4 regions of the Enterobacter chuandaensis genome follow, and region 1 is predicted to be linked to each of the others. Evidence: predicted binding sites of a transcription regulator. Region 1 holds the regulator's gene; each other region holds the start of a gene.
What was found. Region 1 encodes PhoB, which activates phosphate uptake and scavenging genes when phosphate is short. Its sites were predicted from a motif close to CTGTCATAAAACTGNCNNAT; they were not measured.
Positions count from the first base shown of each region.

Region 2: the regulator PhoB is predicted to act here: its motif matches at 906-925, upstream of MX657_RS05935 (PhoX family protein).
Region 3: the regulator PhoB is predicted to act here: its motif matches at 3,773-3,792, upstream of MX657_RS03405 (esterase-like activity of phytase family protein).
Region 4: the regulator PhoB is predicted to act here: its motif matches at 2,022-2,041, upstream of pstS (phosphate ABC transporter substrate-binding protein PstS).

Region 1 covers NZ_CP097173.1:1,078,928-1,084,707, reverse strand. Annotated here, with positions in the region: gene phoR (phosphate regulon sensor histidine kinase PhoR) at 1-859, opposite strand, end outside; gene phoB (phosphate response regulator transcription factor PhoB) at 881-1,570, opposite strand; gene sbcD (exonuclease subunit SbcD) at 1,758-2,963, shown strand; gene sbcC (exonuclease subunit SbcC) at 2,960-5,780, shown strand, end outside.
Region 2 covers NZ_CP097173.1:1,222,401-1,228,180, reverse strand. Annotated here, with positions in the region: gene MX657_RS05935 (PhoX family protein) at 1-848, opposite strand, end outside; gene MX657_RS05930 (TonB-dependent receptor) at 976-3,159, opposite strand; gene MX657_RS05925 (cytochrome P450) at 3,312-4,532, opposite strand; tRNA gene MX657_RS05920 (tRNA-Arg) at 4,621-4,697, opposite strand; gene MX657_RS05915 (EAL domain-containing protein) at 4,976-5,674, shown strand; gene MX657_RS05910 (helix-turn-helix transcriptional regulator) at 5,699-5,780, shown strand, end outside.
Region 3 covers NZ_CP097173.1:683,227-689,006, reverse strand. Annotated here, with positions in the region: gene yjiA (GTPase) at 1-265, shown strand, start outside; gene MX657_RS03410 (3'-5' exonuclease) at 450-2,297, shown strand; gene MX657_RS03405 (esterase-like activity of phytase family protein) at 2,369-3,727, opposite strand; gene MX657_RS03400 (YfaZ family outer membrane protein) at 4,139-4,684, shown strand; gene MX657_RS03395 (hypothetical protein) at 4,684-5,004, shown strand; gene MX657_RS03390 (NAD-dependent succinate-semialdehyde dehydrogenase) at 5,050-5,780, opposite strand, start outside.
Region 4 covers NZ_CP097173.1:4,645,963-4,651,742, reverse strand. Annotated here, with positions in the region: gene pstC (phosphate ABC transporter permease PstC) at 1-765, opposite strand, end outside; gene pstS (phosphate ABC transporter substrate-binding protein PstS) at 893-1,933, opposite strand; gene stgD (fimbrial protein StgD) at 2,179-3,252, opposite strand; gene MX657_RS22300 (fimbria/pilus outer membrane usher protein) at 3,262-5,780, opposite strand, start outside.

The sequences.
Region 1 (5,780 bases):
CCACCCGCAGCATCATCGGCACATCGATGGTGTCAGTCAGCGCGAGCGAAGGCGCCGCTTCAATCTTCGACAGCGTCAGCAGCTGCTTCACCAGCCCTTCCATCCGGTGCGTTTGCTCGCGCATGGTGTGCAGCGCTTTTTCGCGCGGCGCGCCTTCCAGGGTTTGCTCCTGCATCATCTCCAGATAGCCCTGCAGCACCGTCAGCGGGGTACGAAGCTCGTGGCTGACGTTGGCGAAGAAGTTACGACGCGCCCCTTCCAGCTGGTGCATCTGGGTCACGTCGCGCGCCACCATCAGCCACTGGCGATCGCTGTAAGGCATCACGCGGATTTCCAGATGGCGGCCATTATTCAGCTTCAGATTGTGCGGACGGGTGAAATCACGCTTTTTCAGATACAGCGTGAACTCGGGATAGCGCAGAAGGTTGAGGATGTTCTGACCATTATCGTCTGGCCAGCGCAGGCCCAGCAGCTGTTGCGCAAGCCCGTTACACCAGAAAATAGTGCCTTCTTCTGTCGTCAGGATCACCGCATCCGGCAGCGACTCTGCGCCGCTGCGAAAGCGTTTAATCAGGCTTCCCAGCTCGCGGCGGCGCTTTTTATTACGCATCTGCATCTGGTGCAGACCGTACAGCAGCGGCTCCCAGCTACCGCTTCCCGGCGGTGGCGTCATACTGCGGTCAACCCATAGCCACCATGAAAGGCGCAGCAGGTTCCAGAAATGCCAGATCAGCAAACCGGTCACCGACGCCAGCAGAAACCACGGCAGATACCCAAAAATGGCCCCCAGAAGGAAGGCCGGAATACAGCATAAGATTAGTTCAAAGACGAGCCTTTTCCATGACAGACGTTCCAGCACGCGTCACACTCCTGTCATTGTTCAGAAACGGGTAGAAAAACGATAACCCGTGCCGCGGACCGTCTGCACCATGCGATCGTGGCCGCTCAGTTCCAGCGCTTTTCGCAGGCGGCGGATGTGGACGTCAACCGTCCGGTCTTCGACATACACGTTAGTTCCCCAGACGTTATTCAGCAACTGCTCGCGGCTGTAAACGCGTTCCGGGTGAGTCATAAAGAAGTGCAGGAGTTTAAATTCGGTAGGCCCCATATCGAGGGGATTTTCGCCAGTCATCACGCGGTGTGACGTTGGATCAAGGCTGAGGCCCTGCATCTCAATCACCTCTTCCACCGCCATCGGCGAAATGCGGCGCATCACGGCTTTAATGCGCGCCACCAGCTCTTTCGGGGAGAAAGGCTTGGTAATGTAATCGTCCGCGCCGGTCTCCAGACCGCGAACGCGATCCTCTTCTTCACCACGCGCCGTGAGCATGACGACCGGGATGTCGCGGGTCATCGCCTCACGCTTAATGTGTTTGATAAACTGCAGTCCGGAGCCGCCGGGCAACATCCAGTCAAGCAGAATCAGATCGGGCCAGGGTTCATTCAGCTGGTTCACCGCGCTGTCATAATCTTCCGCTTCAACCGGCTGAAAGCCATTTTGTTCGAGCACGAAGCACACCATTTCACGAATTGGAGCTTCATCTTCTACGACCAGAATACGTCTCGCCATACTTTGCCCTGTCTTATCTTATTTAAGTTACAAGTTTGTAATGCGGCGTCATTATGCGTCAGATTTATGACAGATTTATGAAAAACAGTACCACTATAAATGGCAAACTGTTGTTTTATTACAGCGGTTATTTTCCTTTCCCTGAGAGTTTATAATCGTCCGCATCTTTTTTCGCCACGGATCTCCTATGCGCATACTTCACACCTCGGACTGGCACCTGGGTCAAAACTTTTACAGCAAAAGCCGTGCGGCTGAACATGAAGCGTTCCTGAACTGGCTGCTGGAAACGGCCCAGGCGCACGAGGTGGATGCCATTATTGTGGCGGGTGACATCTTCGATACCGGTTCGCCGCCGAGCTATGCGCGTGAATTATACAACCGTTTTGTGGTGAACCTGCAGCAGACCGGGTGTCATCTGGTGATTGTCGCCGGGAACCATGACTCCGTGGCCACGCTGAATGAGTCCCGCGACATTCTGGCGTTTCTCAATACCACCGTGGTGGCCAGCGCCGGGCACGCCCCGCAGATCCTGAATAAACGCGACGGGTCGCCGGGCGCGGTACTGTGCCCAATCCCCTTTTTACGTCCGCGCGACATCGTGCAAAGCCAGGCGGGGCTGTCGGGTGCGGAAAAGCAGCAGCATTTATTACAGGCCATCACCGACTATTATCACCGGCAGCATGCGGAAGCCTGCACCCTGCGCGGTGAACAGGCCATTCCGGTGATCGCGACCGGGCACCTCACCACCGTCGGGGCCAGTAAAAGTGACGCGGTCCGAGAGATCTATATCGGTACGCTGGACGCCTTTCCTGCGCAAAACTTCCCGCCTGCCGACTACATTGCGCTCGGGCACATTCACCGGGCACAGGTCATCGGCGGCTGCGAGCACATCCGCTACTGTGGTTCCCCTGTTTCGCTCAGTTTCGATGAAACCGGCAAGACCAAGTCCGTGCATCTGGTGAGCTTCAGCGAGGGCAAACTCAGCGCCGTTGAGACGCTGGAGGTGCCGGTCACCCAGCCGCTGGCGGTGCTGAAAGGCGATCTTGCCGCGATTACGCAACAGCTTGAGCAGTGGCGCGGCGCAGATCTTGATCCGCCGGTCTGGCTGGATATTGAAATCACCACCGATGACTACCTGCATGATATGCAGCGAAAAATTCAGGCGCTCACTGAAGATTTGCCGGTAGAGGTGCTGCTGGTGCGCCGCAGCCGCGAGCAGCGCGAGAAAATTTTGCTCGGTGCCCAGCGTGAAACGCTTAGCGAACTGCGCGTTGAAGAGGTGTTCGAGCGCCGCCTGTCGCAGGAAGAGATCGATGATGTGAAGCGGGCCCGGCTCAACGAGCTGTTCAGCCATACCCTGCATGCGCTCAATGACGAGGAAGAAAACGCATGAAAATTCTGAGCCTGCGTCTGAAAAACCTCAACTCCCTCAAGGGCGAGTGGAAAATTGACTTCACCGCCGAGCCGTTTGCCAGCAACGGTCTGTTTGCCATCACCGGCGCAACCGGCGCGGGTAAAACCACCCTGCTTGATGCCATCTGTCTGGCGCTCTACCACGAAACCCCGCGCCTGAATAAGGTCTCCCAGGCGCAGAACGATCTGATGACGCGTGACACCGCCGAATGCCTGGCGGAAGTGGAGTTTGAGGTGAAAGGCGTTGCCTACCGCGCCTTCTGGAGCCAGAACCGGGCGCGCAACCAGCCGGATGGGAACCTCCAGGCTCCCCGCGTGGAGCTGGCCCGCTGCGAAGACGGCAAAATTCTGGCCGATAAGGTCTCGGATAAACTGGAACAAACCGCGGCGCTCACCGGGCTGGACTACGGCCGTTTTACCCGCTCGATGCTGCTCTCCCAGGGGCAGTTTGCCGCCTTCCTGAATGCTAAACCGAGCGATCGCGCAGAGCTGCTGGAAGAGCTCACCGGCACCGAGATCTACGGCCAGATTTCCGCCATGGTGTTTGAAAAACACAAAGCCGCCCGCAGCGTGCTGGAAAAGTGCGAGGCGCAGGCGGCGGGCGTTGTGCTGTTGAGCGAAGAGCAACAGCAGCAGTTGCAGGAAAGTTTGCAGGCACTTACTGACGAAGAGAAAACCCTGCTGGTGCGACAGCAGAGTCAGCAGAAAGATTTTCAGTGGCTTACGCGTCATGACGAGCTTGCGCGCGAGCAACAGCGCGTTGCTGCGTTGCAGCAGCAGGCGCAACAGGCGCTGACGGACGCTGCGCCTGATCTGGCAAAGCTCCAGCTTGCTCAGCCCGCCGCCCAGCTGCGTCCGCTCTGGGAGCACCAGCTGGAACAAACCGCGCGTCTGGCGCAAACCCAGCAGCGAATTATAGAAGTAAATACTCGCTTACAAACCAAAACCGCGCTGCGCGCGCGAATTCGCACGACCGCACTGCGTACCCATGAGCGGCTACAGGCCGAACTGACGGCGCTGACGCAGTGGCTGGCGGAGCACGATCGTTATCGCCTGCTGGGCCAGGAAATTGCCGGCTGGCGCGCCCAGTTCTCACAGCTAAACCGTGATAAAAGTCAGCTCGCCGCGCTTGCTGCGCGGATTGCTGAGCTACGAAACAAGCTGGCTGCAATGCCGGATATTACGCTGACGCTGACGGCAAATGAAGTCAGTGAGGCAATGGAACAACAATCCCGATCACGCGCGCTGCGCCAGAGATTGACGTCACTGCATGCCCGCTATCAGCCGCTGCAAAAGCGCCTGCGCCAGAGCGGTGAAAGCGTGCAGAAAGCCCAGGCGGAGCAGAGTAAGCTCAATGAAACCCTGGCGCTACGCCGCCAGCAGTACAAAGAGAAACACCAGCACTATCTGGACCTGAAAGCCCTGTGCGAACGTGAAGCGACGATTAAAGATCTGGAAAACTACCGTTCACAGCTTGAGGCGGGCAAACCCTGTCCGCTGTGCGGCTCCAGCGAGCATCCCGCCGTTGAGCAATACCAGTCGCTTGAACTGACTGACAACCAGCGCCGCCGTGATGCGCTGGAAAAAGAGGTCGCCGCGCTTAAAGAAGAAGGCCTGCTGGTGCTGGGACAGGTCAATGCCCTGACTCAGCAGATCCAACGCGAGACGGACGAAGCGCAGACCCTGACTCAGGAAGAGCAAGCGCTCACTAAAGAGTGGCAGGAAACCTGCGCGTCCCTGAACGTCATGCTGGCGATTCAGGACGATATCGCGCCCTGGATGAACGAGCAGGAACAGTACGAGCGCCAGCTTTATCAGCTCAGCCAGCGCCAGACCCTGCAAAACCAGCTCAACGAACAGGAAATGCAGGAACGCCAGTATCAGCAACAGCGGGCCGCGACGCGCCAGGCGCTGGAACACACCCTGCTGGCGCTGTCCCTGAGTGTTCCTGAAGAGAACCACGAAGCCGCCTGGCTGCACGCCCGCGAAGCGGAATTCGCCCAGTGGCAGGAGAAGCAAACGCAGCACGGCGTGCTTCAGGAACGCGTGAACACCCTGAAGCCGCTGCTCGATACGCTTCCGGCAACGAGTGAAGAAGAAGCCGAACAGGCCATTCCCGATAGCTGGCGAGAAATCCATGATGAATGCGTGTCGCTGCAGAGCCAGCTTACCGCCCAGCAGCAGCAGGAAGCACTGGAGCGAGAACGCCTGCAACAGTCGCAGACGCAGTTCACCGCCGCGCTCTCAGCAAGCTGTTTTGCCGATCGGGAGGCGTTTCTTGCCGCCCTGCTGGATGACGACGCTATCCGCCACCTCGAACAGCTGAAACAGTCGCTGGAAAATCAGATACAGCAGACCGCGGCCCTTTCCGGCCAGGCCAGCCAGCAGCTTCAGGCGCATCTGGCGCTGCGGCCGGAAGCGCTCGACACCGATGCCGCAACCCTGCAAAGCCAGCTGCAGCAGCTGGCGCAACGGCTTCGTGAGAACACCACGCATCAGGGCGAGATCCGCCAGCAGCTTAAGCAGGACAGCGATAACCGTCAGCGCCAGCAGGCGTTAATGCTGCAAATTGAAGAGGCCGGTCGCCAGGCAGACGACTGGGGGTATCTGAACGCGCTGATCGGCTCCAGCACCGGCGATAAGTTCCGTAAGTTCGCTCAGGGGCTGACGCTGGATAATCTGGTCTGGCTCGCTAACCAGCAGCTTAACCGCCTGCACGGGCGTTATCTGCTGCAGCGCAAAGCCAGTGACGCGCTGGAGCTGGAAGTGGTGGATACCTGGCAGGCGGACGCGGTGC
Region 2 (5,780 bases), 140 kb from region 1:
CGTTTTTCCAGCGGGTTGCGATCGGCTTTTTTGACAAAAATATCCGACCAGTTCTCCTCGCAGGTGAGATAGGTGCCCCACGGCGTATGGCCGTTAGCGCAGTTTTGCATAGTGCCCAGCACGCGCTCCCCTTTCGGGTCGGCGGCGGTTTTCATTAAGTCCTGATGCCGCGCAGGGCCGGTAAGCTGCATCGGCGTATTGACGGTGATGCGGCGGGCATAGGAGGACGGGCGTACCACCTGCCAGTCGCTGCCGGTTTTTTTCACTTCCACCACCGACACGCCCATCGCGTTCTGCCCCTTGCGGGCCTTGTCGAGGCTCCAGTTCGCCGTCCCGTCGGTAAACAGCATTCCGTTGTCGATGTATTCATGGTTCAGCGCCAGCAGGCCATGCTCCGGGTTGTGCGCCCCCTGCGGCAGGCTAAACCACGCCATCCCGTCGTGGTGCATGCCCGCCTGCACGGCCTGTTCGTCCGTGGTGTTGCTGGCGTCCGGCTTAAAGGCCGGCATGTTGTTTTTGATCCCCGTCGGGTCACCCCAGCGATAGAACGGGCGGGCAATATAGCCTTCCGGCACCCTGACCGTATCTTCCGTGGAGACGTCAATGCTGGTAAAGCCCAGGGAAACCGCCTTTGCCAGCGCGGAAGGCTTCGATACTGCGGCAACGGCATTTTCGGGTTTGATCAAAAAGGGGAATGAAACGGCAGCCCCCGCCACGGCGCCCATCTGGAGAAAACGGCGGCGGGAGAGGAACACCTCTGCAACCTGGGAGAAAACCGGGTTGGCGCTGCGGTTAGTAATGTCGTCGCGATGTTCTTTTTTAAATACGGATTTGAGGGGTCTGCCCATAGCGGCTTCCTGTCATTGGCCAAGAGGTAAAGAGTTGGCGACCAGTGTAAGAAGCTTTTATTACAATTTTATAACACAGTGACGGAAGGATGGGGGCATCCGTGCCCCGGATAACGAGGTGGAACGCTTAGAACTCGTAGCCAACCGAGACCTTAAAGGTACGCGGTTCGCCCTGAGTGATGTAGGTACCGGAGTCGTCCACGCTGGCCCAGTAGTTCTCATTGGTCACGTTGTCGATGCCCGCGCGCACGGTCATCTGGTTTGCGTTGTGGTTCACCGCGAAGCGATAGCGCATGCCCAGATCCAGCGTGGTGTAGCTGTCGAGCTTTTTGGTGTTCGCCAGGTCAGCATACTGCGTGCCGGAGTGGTTCACGCGCGCGGTCGCCGTCAGGCCTTCAACCGGCTTGATGTCGTACTCCGCGCCCAGCACGGCGTAGAAGTTCGGAATGCCGATCGCATCGTTGCCCTGGTTCACGCCGTTTTTAGTTTTGGTCAGCTCCGCCTGCAGCCAGGTGGCGCTGGCGTTCAGACGCATCCCGAGCATCGGCTCGCCGAAGACGTTCAGCTCCACGCCACGGTTACGCTGCTCCGCATCCAGGCCGTAGTGATTGTTAGCATCGAGGATCGCCGACGGCATTTTGATCTCAAACAGCGCCAGCGAGCCGCCCACGCGCCCGAAGTCCGCCTTCACGCCCACTTCGTTCTGCTTAGAGTGAACGATGCCGGTGCTCTGCCCGTAGTTGGTGGCGGTGTTAGGTGCGGTTTTGCCCGGCTGCAGCGCTTCGGTGTGGTTGGCGTAGAGGGAAATTTCCTCCCACGGTTTGTAGACCACGCCATAGGTTGGCATCCAGCGGCTGCCGTCGAAACCATCCGCGTCGTTCTCTGCGCCGGTAATTTTGTTATACCCGCGAACGACCACTTTCTGATGGCGCGCGCCTGCGGTGAACAGCAATTTGTCGTCCAGCACGCCCAGCGTGTCGCTCAGCAGCCAGCCCTGGGTGCGGGTGCGCCCGCTGGTCAGCGGATCGCTGTATTTACCGCCGGAGCCGTTGAGGTTGGTGCTGTCCGGCATATCGACGCCGGTGTTGTGGTAGATGTTGGTGATCGGGTTATCCTTCGTCGCCGACATTTTCCACGCGATTTTTTCGTTTTTGGTCATTGCGGAGTACCCGACGTTCACCTTGTGCGAGATGAAGCCGGTGTTGAAGTTACCGCGAATGCCCGCCATGCCGCTGACGGAATCGCTGATACGGTTGGTATCAAGACGGCTGACTACCGCATTACCGCTTTTATCCATCAGCTTCGGCGCGCTGTAGATCCCTTCTTCGTGCGCGTGCTGCGCGCCCAGTCCGGTATACGCCGTCCAGCTATCGGTGATGTCGTACTCGCTGCGCCACATCCCGAACTCGTTTTCGATGTCGCTGTAGGCCCACTTCTGCGAGAAATTCCGATCGTTCTTCGGCGGTTCAGGCACAAAATCCACCGCCGAGATGTTGACGCTGGTCGGGCTGCCGTGGAAGGTTTTTTTCTGATAACCGAGGTCCAGTGAGGTGCGGAAGCGGTCGCCTTTATAGTCCAGACCGGTGGAGAGCAGCGTGGTGCGGCGGCGGTCGTTCGGTACGCCGGTTTCCCCTTCACGATGCACGAGGTTCACGCGCGCGCCAAACTGGTCGCTATCGCCAAAGCGACGGCCCGCATCCAGCGTGGTGCCAATCTGGGAGTCCGAGGTGTAGTCCACGCCCACTTTCGCCTGCGGGGTGTCGCCCGCGTGTTTCGGCTCAAGGTTGATCATCCCGCCCACGCCGGAGCTTGCCGCGCCGTTCATCAGCGAGTTGGCGCCTTTGAAGATCTCGATGCGGTCGACCATCTGGGCATCCACCACCTGACGCGGCAGTACGCCGGACAGGCCGCCAAAGGTCATGTCGTCACCGTCAAACTTCAGGCCGCGAATGCGGAAGGTTTCCGCGCTGTTGCCGTACCCCTGAACGAACTGCACGCCCGCGTCGTTGGCGACTACGTCGGCAATGGTTTTCGCCTGCTGATCTTCCACCAGCTTCGAGGTGTAGCTGATGATGTTGAACGGCACGTCCATGGCGTTCTGCTGGCCGAGCATCCCCATACGCCCGCCGTTCGCCACCTGTCCGTCAAGGAAGGCCGGTACCAACTGGTCGCCACCGGGTTTGAAGTCGCTGGCAGGTGCTGACTGCACAACGATGGTGTCTTCTTTTTTTTCTTCCGCCGCGTAAACGGAATGTGTCGCCGCGCCAACGGCAAGCGCCAGCAGCGTTTTGTGCATGATGGTGTTGTTCATAGTTAACTCATTTTAAAGTGCGCGCAAAAATAGCCCGTTGTCGGGCCTTAGAATGTATTGGGTGCAATGCAAATGAGAACTATACGCATTATCTATGCTTTGGCAAGCGCAAATGAGTGAGTGATAAGGGGGGTCGCCTTCGTCATTATCGCTTAGATAATTTTAACCGGCAGCGTCTCCAGCGTGCGGAGAATCAGGCTTCGATTCGACCATTTCGCGACTCCGTCCAGAGAGATCGTCCCGCGTTCGCTTAAGGCCATCGCCAGCGTTTCAGCCTGACACTGCGCCAGCAGTTGTCCAATACACTGGTGTACACCGGCTCCAAATCCCAGCTGTCGCTGTGCGTTCCTGCGGCCGGGAATAAAGCGCCCCGCCTCTTCAAAGACGCTTTCATCCCGATTCGCCGAACCGAGGCATAACAAGATGTTATCCCCGGTTTTAAGTTCGCGCCCCAGAAACTGCACGGGAGACACAACCCTTCGCCTGCCCATCTGCAGCGGAGACTCAAAGCACATGGTTTCACTGACGATCTCTTTCATCCGAAGAGTATTATTTCTGACGCTTTCCTGTAATTCAGGATGCTGTGCCAGCATATACACCAGGTTTCCGGTTAACGCTTCGCTGGTTTCACTGCCGCCGATAAGCATCGTGACGCAGTCGGTGCTAAAGCGCGCGGCAAGCGCATCCCGATCGCCGCCATATCCTTTCAGAAGGCTGCGATAAAAAAGCGAGTCGTAACCCTGTCTGTGCGCCTGCGCGAGTTGTTGAAAACTGTCATCCAGACGGGAAAGCGCCACGATCAGCCGCTCAAGTCCCTCCCGATCGATGGCGCTGGGATCCAATAAGAGCCGGATGGCATTTTTTTCTTCTTCTACCACCTCCTGCTGCGCTTCCGGCAGGTTGAGCCAGGCGGTAAACAGTTTCCCCCAGAGCGGCGCAGCTATCTGGCGTATACCGTCAAAAGGGCCGGCGGCCGTTAAATCTGCCACCACTGAATGCGACTCCTCAGAAACAAGCCGGGTTAACGCCGCCCAGGATTCGCCGGTAAAAAGAGCCTGCAGCGCCTGACGGTGCGCGCGATGCACATTCCCGTCTTCAAACAGCACAATGCCGTACAGAACGCCCCGCAAAGGGGGAGACAGGCTGAAGCACTGTTTTTCCATTTCGGTATGAACATCCTCAGGTATGCCAGAAGAGACAAACGCCCGCTCTTTTAGCGCCTGATAAACATCCTGATAGCGGGTAAGCACCCACGTTTTACCGATTCTCGCCACCGGCTGGTGGTGTCGCATATGGTGATAGACGTTATGAAGATTTTCCTGAAAGACAGGTGAGGCGGGATTAAACCGAAGTGCTTTGTCGACATATGCCACAGGTGAACCCTCATTACAGGATTAATCACCTTTCAGTAAAGCAGGGATGTGTTTCAGTTCAAATATTTCAGAAAAGGGAAAGGCTAAATGGCACGCCCTGTAGGATTCGAACCTACGACCTACGGCTTAGAAGGCCGTTGCTCTATCCAACTGAGCTAAGGGCGCACTGAGAAGAGTGTACTTCGCGGTGGTGAAACGCGAAGAATTATACGGTCAATGACAGGTGAGTCAACGCCTTTTCCGTTTTCAGGGTCAATTACCGCTAGCCGATTGTAAATACGGCTATTTTCTCAGCATTTCTCGCCGTTTCACCGTAAAATTCAGCGCTGCGAAAAGGCTTAGTTGCATTTAAGTAACGCCTGCTGTTTTCCTGAGCGTCGGCCCGTCACACTAGCGTGAGGTTTCCCGGCCGCGTGAAGGCTGACAGTTAACAGGACAATGGAGTGACAGCGCAAAACCTGATCGATACGCCTTCCTGGTTAGACTATTTTTCGCAGGACATCGTCGGCATCAAACTCGAGCCTATCGTCGCCCTCTCCTCACAGCGTCAGGCGGGCGTGGAGGTGCTTAGCATCCTGTCCGCAACCCAGTGCAGCGAAGATTTTTTCCGCCACCAGTCCGCAGGCTGGTCAATGACGCTGCTCGACGCACAGCTTGCGGCATTAAAAAATACCCCGCACGGTAATAACCTTTTTATTAATCTGCCGATAACCGTCCTGACAGAGCCCGCGTCTTTTCAGCGGCTTATCGCTCTGAAAACCGGGCCGCTGAATATCGAACTGGTCGACTCCCCTGTTTTTCTGACGTTCCCTGCCGCACAAAAGCAGAGCGTTATTCAGAACCTGCTGCAACTTAAAGAACAGGGGCACCGTATTTGGCTGGATGACATTGACGAAATCGTCATGCAGCCGTTTTTATCCTGTCGATTACCGTTAAGCGGCATCAAAATTGATAAGAACGCTTTCTGGCGTTTGCGTGCCACGCCCGCGCTGAGGCAACTGGTTTCACATTGCTTTCAGCTGGCCGGGAAGGTGCTCATCGAAGGTATTGAGACTGAACGCGATCGTACCCTGGCGCTGCAGGCAGGCGCAGATCTCGGCCAGGGGTATTACTGGCCGTCCTGGACATGGCCGGAGGATTAAAACGCCATTTCCAGGAGGGAGACCATGCGAATGACAGTGCGCCGTTACCGGCGGCGGCGTACAGGAAGTGATGCACTGGGATTTACGCACTCGCCTTTTGCTCCCC
Region 3 (5,780 bases), 400 kb from region 1:
GGACTACCCGGTGGACATCAGCGAAGTTTCGCGCGTGATGGAGAACCTGCTGCTGTCGTTTGCCGACAAGCTGCTGCGCTACAAAGGAATGCTGTGGATCGACGGCGAGCCAAACCGCCTGCTGTTCCAGGGCGTGCAGCGCCTGTACAGCGCCGACTGGGATCGCCCGTGGGGCGATGAAGCGCCGCACAGCGTGATGGTGTTTATTGGAATACAGCTGCCGGAGGAAGAAATCCGGGCAGCGTTTGCAGGGCTGAAGAAATAAACAATTGCTCCCTTATAATCCTGTAAGGGAGCGCGTTCCCCTAAAGCAAATTCCGCGCTTCACTCTTTCTGTTTGCAATATTGTCTGTTAATGTCCTTAACAATAATGAAATCCTGCTTAGATTAATATTCACGACAATATTAATTGCGCAGAGTTATTCTATTCATGAATTGGTAGGCATCACATGGCACTCATTATTCCCACAATCAGCAGCTGTAGCGAGAAAATCACGGCAGGAGAAAAAAGGCTGGCAAGAATCCTGGAAGGGGGCCTCAGCGAACAGTGTACCTGCTGGTATGACACCCGAATGGGCGATAAGCAAGAGCATCCTGACTTTGTGATTCTCGCCCCCGAAAAAGGTTTGCTGTTTATAGAAGTCAAAGACTGGTTTATCACAAAAATAAAGTCGGCCAACAAAACGCATATTCACTATGAAACCAAAAACGGCGTTGAGCCGTTGAAAAACCCACTCGAACAGGTTCGACAATATACCTTTAACACCATTGGCAGTCTGAAAAACGATCCTCTGCTTCGTCAACAACAAGGGGATTATGAAGGCAGCTTTATTATGCCGTATGGATATGGTGTTTATTTGAGCAACATCACCCGGGCACAGCTGGAAAAGAGTTTTACTCCCGAAGCATTAGAAGAAATACTGCCCGCCAGCCAGGTGATTTGCAAAGATGAGCTGACCGAGTTTATGACCCGAGAACAAATCTCCGCCCGGCTCGAATCCCTCCTCAAACATCGCTTTATTCATCACACAACACCACAGCAACTCGACCGCATCCGATGGCATCTTTATCCCGATGTCCGCATTAACCCATCGGTCACGCGGGTTGACCTGGATAATTTTACGTTCAACACCCCTGATGTGGTATGCATGATGGACAGGAACCAGGAACAACTCGCCAGAAGTATGGGGACGGGACACCGGGTCATTCATGGTGTGGCAGGATCAGGCAAAACGCTCATTTTGTATCACCGCTGCATCGAGCTCGCCAACAATATAGAAAACACCAAACCGATACTGGTGATTTGCTATAACATTACGCTGGCCAAAAAGCTCAAAGCGCAGCTCGAACAGCACAGCCTGAGGCTTCCTGTCGAGGTTATCCATTTTCACGCCTGGTGTTATCAACAATTAAACGCGCATCGACGTCTTCCCCCCAGGAGCAAAAACTTTATTGAGCTGATGGAAAATGCGCTGACGGTGGCATTTGAAGAGGGCATTATCAAACCGGAACAGTACAGCGCCGTTTTGATAGATGAAGGACATGATTTTAAGCCGGAATGGCTAAGAATACTCGCTAAGATGCCGGACGATAAAGATAGCTCCCTGCTTTTCCTCTATGATGACGCTCAGTCAATTTATCAGAAAAAGAAAGCTCTCGATTTTACCCTTTCCAGCGTCGATATAAAGGCGCAGGGCCGCACCACTATTCTGGATACCAATTATCGCAACACCCGGCAAATACTCCATTTTGCCAGCAGTATTGCTTTTAATTATCTCAATAATCACATTGAAGATTCCCTCAAATACCAGCTGCCCGCCGCAGGTGGACTGTCCGGAAACTATCCGGCGCTGGCAAGCTTTGATAATCAGGACGAGGAGATTACACGTGTTCTGGATTGGGTCACTGAGCAGCGACAACAGGGGGTTGCCTGGTCGGAAATCGCTATACTCTGCCCCTCAACTTACAGCATTTCGGGTATGCTCGGACCAAGGCTCGAAGCCCGCAAGATCCCCTACCAGATGATTGTTTCCAGCGATGATAAAAAACACTGGTCACCACAGAATGATTTCCTCTGCGTAATGCCGCTGCCAAGCAGTAAGGGTCTTGAATTTCAATCGGTCGCCATTATGGATGCCGCAAAGGAAAGGGATGAAGAAGATTTGAGCGATGATATTAAGCGACTGTATGTCGGATTTACCCGCGCGCGCCAGAATCTTCTGGTGACCATGCACGGAACCGGAAGTCTGCGCGATCATCTGGTCGAGACCTGGGAAAAGAGCGTTAAGACGGTCTAGCTGCCCAGTAAGCAGCGGACATCCCCTCTCCCCTTTGGGGAGAGGGTTAGGGTGAGGGGTAAGCCCGGGTATTATTTCACCGCCTCCGGCAGCGTCACAATCCACAGCTCGCTGTCCGATTCCGGCTTCTTCAGCGGCTTCACGTTGAGCGTGGTTTCCACCGGTTTATCATCCAGCGTCAGCGTGCCCTCCGCGTTCACCCGATAATCCTTGAGCTTTTTGCCCTCGACCGGGTGCTGCATCGCCACCTTCACGCCAAAGTCGTTATCGTTCGCCACCGCAAGCGTTTTGCTGTCAATTAGCGCCAGCCCTTCAGCCTTCTCCTGCTGCCAGCCCAGCGCGCGCAGATCGACAACCTGCGTTTTTGCAGCAAGGTCAATGCCGCGCTGCGCCAGGGTTTTCTCATCATCAAACTCCGGGTACTCGCCCGGCTTGTCGAAGGCGGTCAGGTCACTCGCCTTGCTGAGATCCACCTTGTAGATGAGGTTACGCATCGCGTCGTTTTTATCCTCACCCTGCTCAATTAACAGGATATGCTGGTCATCCAGCGCCACAATGTCGCCGATTTTGGCATCGCTGTTTTTGCTGTAGGCCGCGCTGTCGATGGGGTAGCCATACATCGCCGTTTTCCCGGTTGCCGGGTCGAAGCTCACCAGACGCGTAAACAGCGCCTGCTTTTTGCTCTTGCCGTCGATATCCAGCGTGCTTTGCACGGCGGCGATAATCCGCCCGTCCGGCATCCGGGTCAGGCCTTCAAAGCCCCGGTTCGGCTGGCGCCATTTGATAACGTTTGGCAGACCACCCGCGATGGATTTTTCCCCTTCTGCCGCCTGCGGCCCGTGGATCGCCAGAATTTTCCCTTTGCTGTCGACGTTAATCAGGAACGGGCCATACTCGTCGCACAGCCAGTAGCCGCCTTTGCCGTCCGGGGTGATGCCTTCCGTGTCCAGCCCGCGGTTGTCACCTTTCAGGATCTTAAGGGTATCGCTGAACGCCACCTCATTGGTGGAGCCAATTACGCCGCTTTGCAGCGGCAGGCCGTTAATCTCGCCTTTATCATCATGCAACGGACGGGCGTCGACAGCCTCAGCTTTGCCGTTCTGGACGCGGATGGTCATCAGCAGCGGCGCGAAATCCGGCGTGACAAAAATTTTGGCTTCGTTTTTACCCATTTTTGGCGCATCTGCGTTTGGACCGCGATCGGTCACGGTCGCAAAGGTCAGGGCATCGCCCTGCTTGCCCGTAAACAGCAGCCCGGAGCCAATCCCTACCGGGAGCCCATTCGGAAACGCGCTGGCAAACGCGCCGCTGTATTTCACGTGTGAGCCGTCGGGGAAGCTGACGACATAGCGCTCAGCGGTGGGCTGCGCCGCCAGGCCAGAGAAAGAGAGCGCACAACCGATAAGCACAGGAATGATTTTTCTTTTCATATTGTTAGCATCCAGAAAGTGAAGCCCACAACGTAATGAACAAACGTGTCAGAAAAATGACATGGAAAGGAAACGCGGCCTGGCATCTGAACGAATATTGACCATAAATATGTAAAAATTTGTTTTTTTTATGTGATTTTAGAAATTGAATTGGAAATTATTAGAAACCCAATTAATGCATCTCAAATCACTTTCCCCGGCTCGTTCAGAGTTCGTTTAGTCAAAAAAGTAAACTGTTCCTCAACGCCTGAAATTTGCGCATTGACACCCCCACAACCCAACTTCAGCGTTACAAATAAAAATAAAAAAATTAACAATTACAGCATAAAAAGTCGATTTGCATCACATTTGCAGTCATAAACATCGCTTGTTAAGGTGCCCTCAGATTAATTTGATGACGAGGCATGAAACATGAAAAAACTGAATATCCTTCTTCTTTCTGCGCTGACCGCCATCTCGGGTTCCGCACTGGCAATGGGCGGCAGCGTTGAGCAGGGTAAAAACTTTACTAACCTCAACCTGGAAATGGGCAAATCCTCATCCGGTATTTATCTCGAAAGCAACTGGCTGAAAAACACCGATGATGGTACCCAGACAGGTGGCGTGGGCGCAGGCTATAACCTGGGTCTTGGCCCGGTAATGCTGAACGCGGGCGCAAAGGCCATCTACATCGGCCCGAAAAAAGGCGATAACGGCGTGGCGTTCCCGATTGGCGGTGGCGTAAACGTTGCCCTGACCGACAGCATCCACGTTTACGGTGAAGGCTATGTGGCGCCAGAAGGCCTGAACAACAGCGTGAAAAACTACGTGGAAGCCAACGGCGGCGTAAGCTGGACGCCGATTACGCCAGTAACCCTGAAAGTGGGCTACCGCCACGTAAGCGTGGACGGCAAAGATGGTCGTCCTGGCCACACGCTGATTGACGGCGCATATGTAGGCGGTGGAGTGACCTTCTGATGAAACACCGCATTACCGCGCTTTGCGTTCTGAGCCTCACGCTGATGCTCACCGGCTGCGTCCAGTACAAATGGGTAAAACCGGGCGTCAGCGACGCTGAGATGAATAAAAAGCTCACGGAATGCGAAGCGCAGGCGCTGATTGATTTGCCCCCGGACAACGTGGTGACCGGTTCGAGCTCCGAAAAAACGGACAAAAAGAACAAGAAAAAGGATATTTCCACGAGCTACACGGTTGAAGACGCGAATGAATATCGCCGGGATACGTTAGTCGACAGCTGCATGTTCAAAAGCGGCTGGGACAAGATCGAAGTCCAGTAATCAACTGAAAAAAAACCTGCCGACCGGCAGGTTTTTTATGACCGCTTACTGACGCACCACCACCAGCTTCTGGTTCACAAACTCTTTGATCCCCAGATCCGACAGCTCGCGTCCGTAGCCGGAGCGCTTCACGCCGCCGAACGGCAGCTCTGCTGCGGTATCGGTGAGCCAGTTGATGTACACCATCCCGGTCTCGATCCGCGACGCCATTTTCTTCGCGCGCTCGATGTCCTGGCTGAACACCGCCCCGCCCAGGCCATAATGGGAGTCGTTCGCCAGCGCGACCGCCTCGTCGTCGTTTTTCACCACGTACATCTGCGCCACCGGGCCGAAGAACTCTTCGAAGTACGCCGGGTTGTCGCGGGAGATATTCGTCAGGATCGTCGGTTCGAAGAAGCTCCCGTCGCGCTGCACCGGCTTGCCGCCATAGTGCAGCGTGGCACCGTTTTTCACCGCCTCGTTAACCTGTTTGGTCAGCGTTTCCAGTGCATCTTTAGACGACAGCGGACCCAGCGTGGTGCTCTCGTCCAGCGGATCGCCAATCTTCACCTGCTTAAACGCCTCGGTGAATTTGCTCAGGAAAGCATCCGCAATCTTTTCATGCAGAATAAAGCGTTTCGCCGCGGTACAAACCTGCCCGGCGTTGTTGAGTCGGGCATTCACGCCAATCTTAACGGCCTTCTCAAGGTCCGCGTCATCCAGCACCACGAACACGTCGTTACCGCCCAGCTCGAGTGTGGATTTCTTGATATGCTTCGCCGCCTGCGCGGCCACCA
Region 4 (5,780 bases), 1.1 Mb from region 1:
GAGCTGGTAGGTGTTACCGATGATAAAGGTCACCGCCATGGTTTCACCCAGCGCGCGACCTAAGCCCAGCATCACGCCGCCGATCACCCCATTTTTGGTGAACGGAAGGACAATGCGCCAGATAACTTCCCAGGTGGTGCAGCCGATGCCGTAGGCCGACTCTTTCATCATCACCGGAGTTTGTTCGAAGACATCGCGCATTACCGCCGCAATGTACGGAATAATCATGATGGCGAGGATCACACCTGCTGCCAGAATGCCGATGCCGAATGCCGGACCAGAGAACAGGGCCCCCACAAACGGAATGGCAGAGAGAACGTTACCGACCGGCTCCTGGAAGTACGTTGCAAACAGCGGCGCAAAGATAAACAGGCCCCACATGCCGTAAACGATACTTGGAATGGCCGCCAGCAGTTCGATGGCAATACCCAGCGGGCGACGCAGCCAGCCCGGTGCCAGTTCCGTCAGAAACAGGGCAATACCGAAGCTTACCGGAACGGCAATAAGCAGAGCGATAAACGAGGTCACCAGCGTGCCGTAAATCGGCACCAGCGCACCGTAGATGTCATTCGGCGCGTCCCACTCTTTGGTCCACAGGAAGGAGAAACCGAATTTCTGAATGCTCGGCCAGGAGGAGAAAATCAGAGACACGATAATGCCGCCCAGCAGCAATAGCACAATCAGCGCAGCCAGTTTGACCAGCGCGCCGAAAATCATGTCACCTTTTTTACCCGGAGGGTTAAATGCAGGCTTGGTTGCAGCCATAAATTACTCTTCTTTATGAGACGTCTTACGAATATGCCCGGTGGCGCTGACGCTTACCGGGCCTACAGGATGAACCGTAGGGCGGGTAAGCGCAGCGCCACCCGCCATCTTCGTTAAATATATCCTGTTAGTACAGCGCTTTACCGCTGCTGTCTTTCACGTTGGTTTTCCATGCAGCACGGATCTGCTCAACCACGCTGTCTGGCAGGCTGGCGTAATCCAGGTCGTTAGCCTGTTTGCCGCCGTTTTTGTATGCCCAGTCGAAGAACTTCAGCACTTCAGCGCCCTGCTCAGGTTTCTTCTGCTCTTTGTGAACCAGGATGAAGGTGGTGGAAGTGATTGGCCACGCGCCTTCGCCTTTCTGGTTAGTCAGATCCTGTGCGAAAGATTTGCTCCAGTCAGCGCCTTTCGCGGCATTAGCGAAGTTCTCTTCGGTTGGGCTAACCGGTTTGCCGTCAGCAGAAACCAGTTTGGTGTAAGCCAGGTTGTTCTGCTTAGCGTACGCATATTCTACGTAGCCGATAGAGCCAGGCAGACGCTGTACGAACGCGGCGATACCGTCGTTACCTTTACCGCCCAGACCGGTTGGCCAGTTAACGGTAGAGCCAGAACCGACTTTAGATTTCCACTCTTCGTTCACTTTCGCCAGGTAACTGGTGAAGACGAAAGAGGTACCGGAGCCGTCCGCACGGCGAACCACAGCGATGTTCTGCGAAGGCAGCTTAACGCCCGGGTTCAGCTTAGTGATGGCTTCGTCATCCCATTTTTTGATTTTGCCCAGGTAGATGTCGCCCAGGGTTTTGCCGTCCAGCACCAGCTCGCCTGATTTCAGGCCAGGGATGTTAACAGCCAGCACAACACCGCCGATCACGGTCGGGAACTGGAACAGGCCTTCCTGATTCAGTTTCTCGTCAGACAGCGGAGCGTCTGATGCACCGAAATCAACGGTATTCGCGGTAATTTGTTTTACGCCACCGGAGGAGCCGATACCCTGATAGTTAACCTTGTTACCGGTTTCTTTCTGGTAGGTATCTGCCCATTTGGCATACACCGGCGCAGGGAAGGTTGCACCAGCGCCAGTCAGGCTTGCTGCTGCGAAAGCAGAGAAAGCGCTCAGAGATAAGGTCGCGGCGACAACAGTTGCGACAGTGGTACGCATAACTTTCATAATGTCTCCTGCAAGGATTTCGTAAATCATTGTTTAAGTGGCTACGATGAGCAAAATAGGACAAACAGGTGACAGATAAATGTACGAATTATGACAGTTTTATGACAATCAACGTATTTGATTTAAGGTAATGTTTTTAATATAAATAAAATCATATCCCTGTCATGATAATGTCACACTGAGATGCGTTAAGCCTGGTTCAAAGACGTGAATATGACAACGGCTGTCATAAACAGCCGTTGTCATTAATTTTGAATTTCGAGGGTCAGTGTTGCCCAGGCTTCAAAGGTGCCGGGCTTCGGAATACTCCCCGTCGCGCTGGCCGGGGCGGCAGAGAAGGTGAGCGAGTTTACTTCGGCGCCCCCCTGGTTGGCTCCCATATCCATCTCCATGCTTCCCCCATTGACGTTGACGACGCGGTCCCATTTATCATAAATAACGATCCCTACGTCATCATTGCCGTTCACTTTCATCATCGTGGCGTCAGCGTCAACGGGATCGGCATGGAAAGCGGATCGGACGATGTTCTCATCCAGCATGCCGGTACATTTCACCTGTATCATCTTGCGGATTTTATGGCTACCGACCGCCTCGCCTTTGGTGGCAGAAAACGCGCTGGCGGGAATTTTTCCAAAATCGATTTCCAGCGACTGACCCGGCGCGATCTCGCAGTTTTGCGGTACCACGATGTCCCCGGCAATTTTTATTTCAGCGAGCTTCTCGGTACTTGCCAAAGAGGACGCTTCATCGATACCGCCGTAGAGCGTGGCAATCGTCGTCCCCGGAACGGTAACTTTTCCAATAAAGGGCTTGTCGATCAAAAACGATAATTTTACCTGAGAGCCGGTATCAAGCGTTGCCTCTGAGCCTTCTTCACCGGAGGCATAGCAGTAAATACCGGACGTCACCCGGTTGGGCTCCGCCTCAAAGGGAACGGGGAGATAGTCGCGTCCCAACACGTGAATGGAGGACGCAATGCTGAGCTGGTCGTTCAACTTGTAGTAGGTATATCCGTTTTTAACGGTATCAACGCTTAAGGGCGAACGCGCGGTGAAGTAGACGCTACGATATGTAGTGGTGAAATGGGTCAGGCAGTTACATCCCAGCTTATACTGGGAAGGCGACTGCAGGGTCGTCAGATCGCGCACCTCGGTTCCCGCCTGGTTTTTATTGGCCGGTATTTCTGCCCCGTTAAGATTCAGGTTGAAAATATAGGTGCCGCCGATGGCGAAACACACCCCGCCTTCTGTCGTCGCAGCGTGGGAAAAAGGGGTAAAAAGCAGCATGGCGACTGCTATAAAAGTGATACGTTGTTTCATCTCATTTCCCTATTGGCACATTACCGCTGTTTGAACCAGTTCAACACCCGTTGGTTTGGGGAACTGATAATGGACCTCGCAAGGTTTCGTATTTTCTCTCCCCCATTTCAGCGTGAACGTTCCCTCTTCCGGCATGCCCGAAAGATACAGTTCGCCATTCTCGCCGGTAATGCCCGTCACGCTGCCCGTCGCCAGTTCGGCAGACGCCACTGCGCCAAAGGGGACCGGTTTGCCGTTAGCCTGTGTGACCTCAAAGAGCACGCGATAGCCAACGTGGGTGATAAATTCGGCCCGCACCACCGCACCTCGCGTGGGGATCACGTTAAGCACGCTGTTCTCCAGTTCGACGTTCGCTTTTTCAAAGTAATCGCTCTCAATTTCCACACGGTTTTCATCGTAAGCATTAAGCTGCGTTTGAACGGTATAACCTCGCCAGTCGGTAGCCGTACCGGTGCCGTTTTCCATTGCCAGACCGGCTGCGCCGGGTGCTTTAATCAGCGCCACGGTTTCGCCCATCTCCTGCGAGAACGTCACTCCATCGCCATGCAGCAGGATCCCGCCGCGCGCGCCGTAGTTGAGCCGCTGGCTCTCCTGGTTGTAGTCATAGCTGCCGTTAACCGAACCATAGGTTCCGTCATATCCCACCCCCGCGCTGCTGCTGTACACACTGTCATCCGCATCCCAGGACTGCTGGAGGTTCCAGGAGAGATTACGGTTATCAAGCGCCGTACCGTTCAGGCCAAGCTGGTGCATTCCTTTTCCGCTGTTGTTCTGCGTGAGGCCGTAGCTCACATAGCTGTCCGGCAGCAATGCTGACAGCGGCACGGAGAACGACAGCATAAAAACCTGTTCGCTTTCTCGGTCGTCGCTATCTGAATACTCCGCGCTCTGCGCCGTGGTGATGGAATCACTGTAGTTCCAGGAGAGGTTCCAGGAAAGAGACCGCCAGACATTGCTGTAGCCAAGCTGAACCAGCCGTTCAACTTCGTCGGTTTTCCAGTACTGCTGGCGGCTCAGCGTGAGATAAATGTTCCCCATCCCATCGCCGAAATTCTGCGTCCAGGTCCCTTCAAGCCGGCTGCGTCGGTTGCCCGTTACCCAGAAATCGCGCTGACTGTTCTGGCGTGACGCCCATTCATTGAGGGTGTAGTAGCCCTGTGTTGAGTAGCGATACCCCACCAGCCTCAGCGTGGTATCCGTCTCATCAAACCGTTTCGAATAGAGAAAACGCCAGGACTGGCCGGACGCCTCTGAGTCCTCGTCCGTAAACTGCGCGCGTGCCTGGGTGATATCGACGGAAAACGCGCCAACTGCACCCATATCTTTACCGATCCCCACCGCTGCCGAGCGATACGCTTCCGCGGCCTGCACGCCACCGTATACCGTTATCCCGGCAGGAAAGCCGTGCAGAAGCTGCGCCTGAAAAACGTTGGGCTGGAATTCGCTCTTATCGCGCAGTTCACCCGCGCTGATATCAACGTCGGTCTGATCTTCACGCTTGAGGATGGCCAGCGAGGCGTAGGGCTGCGTGAAGTGTTGCTCACTGCCGTCTTCTTCTTTGATGGTCACGTCCAGGTCGCCGCCGGAGCTGGTGGTGTTTAAATCTTTAAGCGCAAACGGTCCCTGCGGCACGGCAGATTGATAAATGATGTAGCCGTTCTGCCGAATAATCACCGTCGCATTGCTTTTCGCTACGCCCCGAACGACCGGCGCAAAGCCCGTCAGGCTGGAAGGAAGCATTTCATCATCGGTATACAGTCGCACGCCGCGCACCTGGGTACTGTCGAAGACATCGCTCGCGGTCCAGGTATCACCCAGCATGATCTGGCTGCGTAACGCCGCGAGGTTTCGCTGCACATAGGTGCTGATGGAATGGTAATCCGAATGACCGTCAATGATGTTTAGCGTGCTGTAATTGCGTAAACGCCACGCGCCAATGTTCGCCCCGTTTCGCAGGTTCAGATAGTAGAAATCGCTATTGTCGTCGTCATCAGACTGCAACGTGCTGGAGCCGGAAAAGTCATAGTTCATCATCAACGCATTAATACCTTCATCCCAGCGGGCAGGATTGATGGTGCCGCGGGCGGTGGTATCAATGTAAATCTGCGGCAGCGTGACGTTGAGCAGCAGCTTATCGGTATCGAACGTCCATGTGGCGCCAGGGATCAGCGGGGTAGGGTCCACACAGGCGTTTTCGTCCAGGCGATCCAGCGAACCGATCGCCGCCACCTTAGCCCCGATCTCCGCAAGCACCGTCCTGACGTGCTTAAAACAGGGATGCAGCCTATCGCCAGCCTTATCTTCAATAAAAGTGACCTCCCGGCTATCGATAAACTCATCGTTAACATGAATATCAACCTTATAAGAGCCCGCAGGTAACGTATTGGCGCGGTTAAACTGGTGGATATCAACATCCACCGGATGGTCAATTTCGAGAAGCGCAGGGTTAAAGATATCTTTTGCCAGCGTCACTCCTGAAAAGCCGAGAGATACCCCCGAGGCCAGCGCTATGAAAAAACGGAAACATC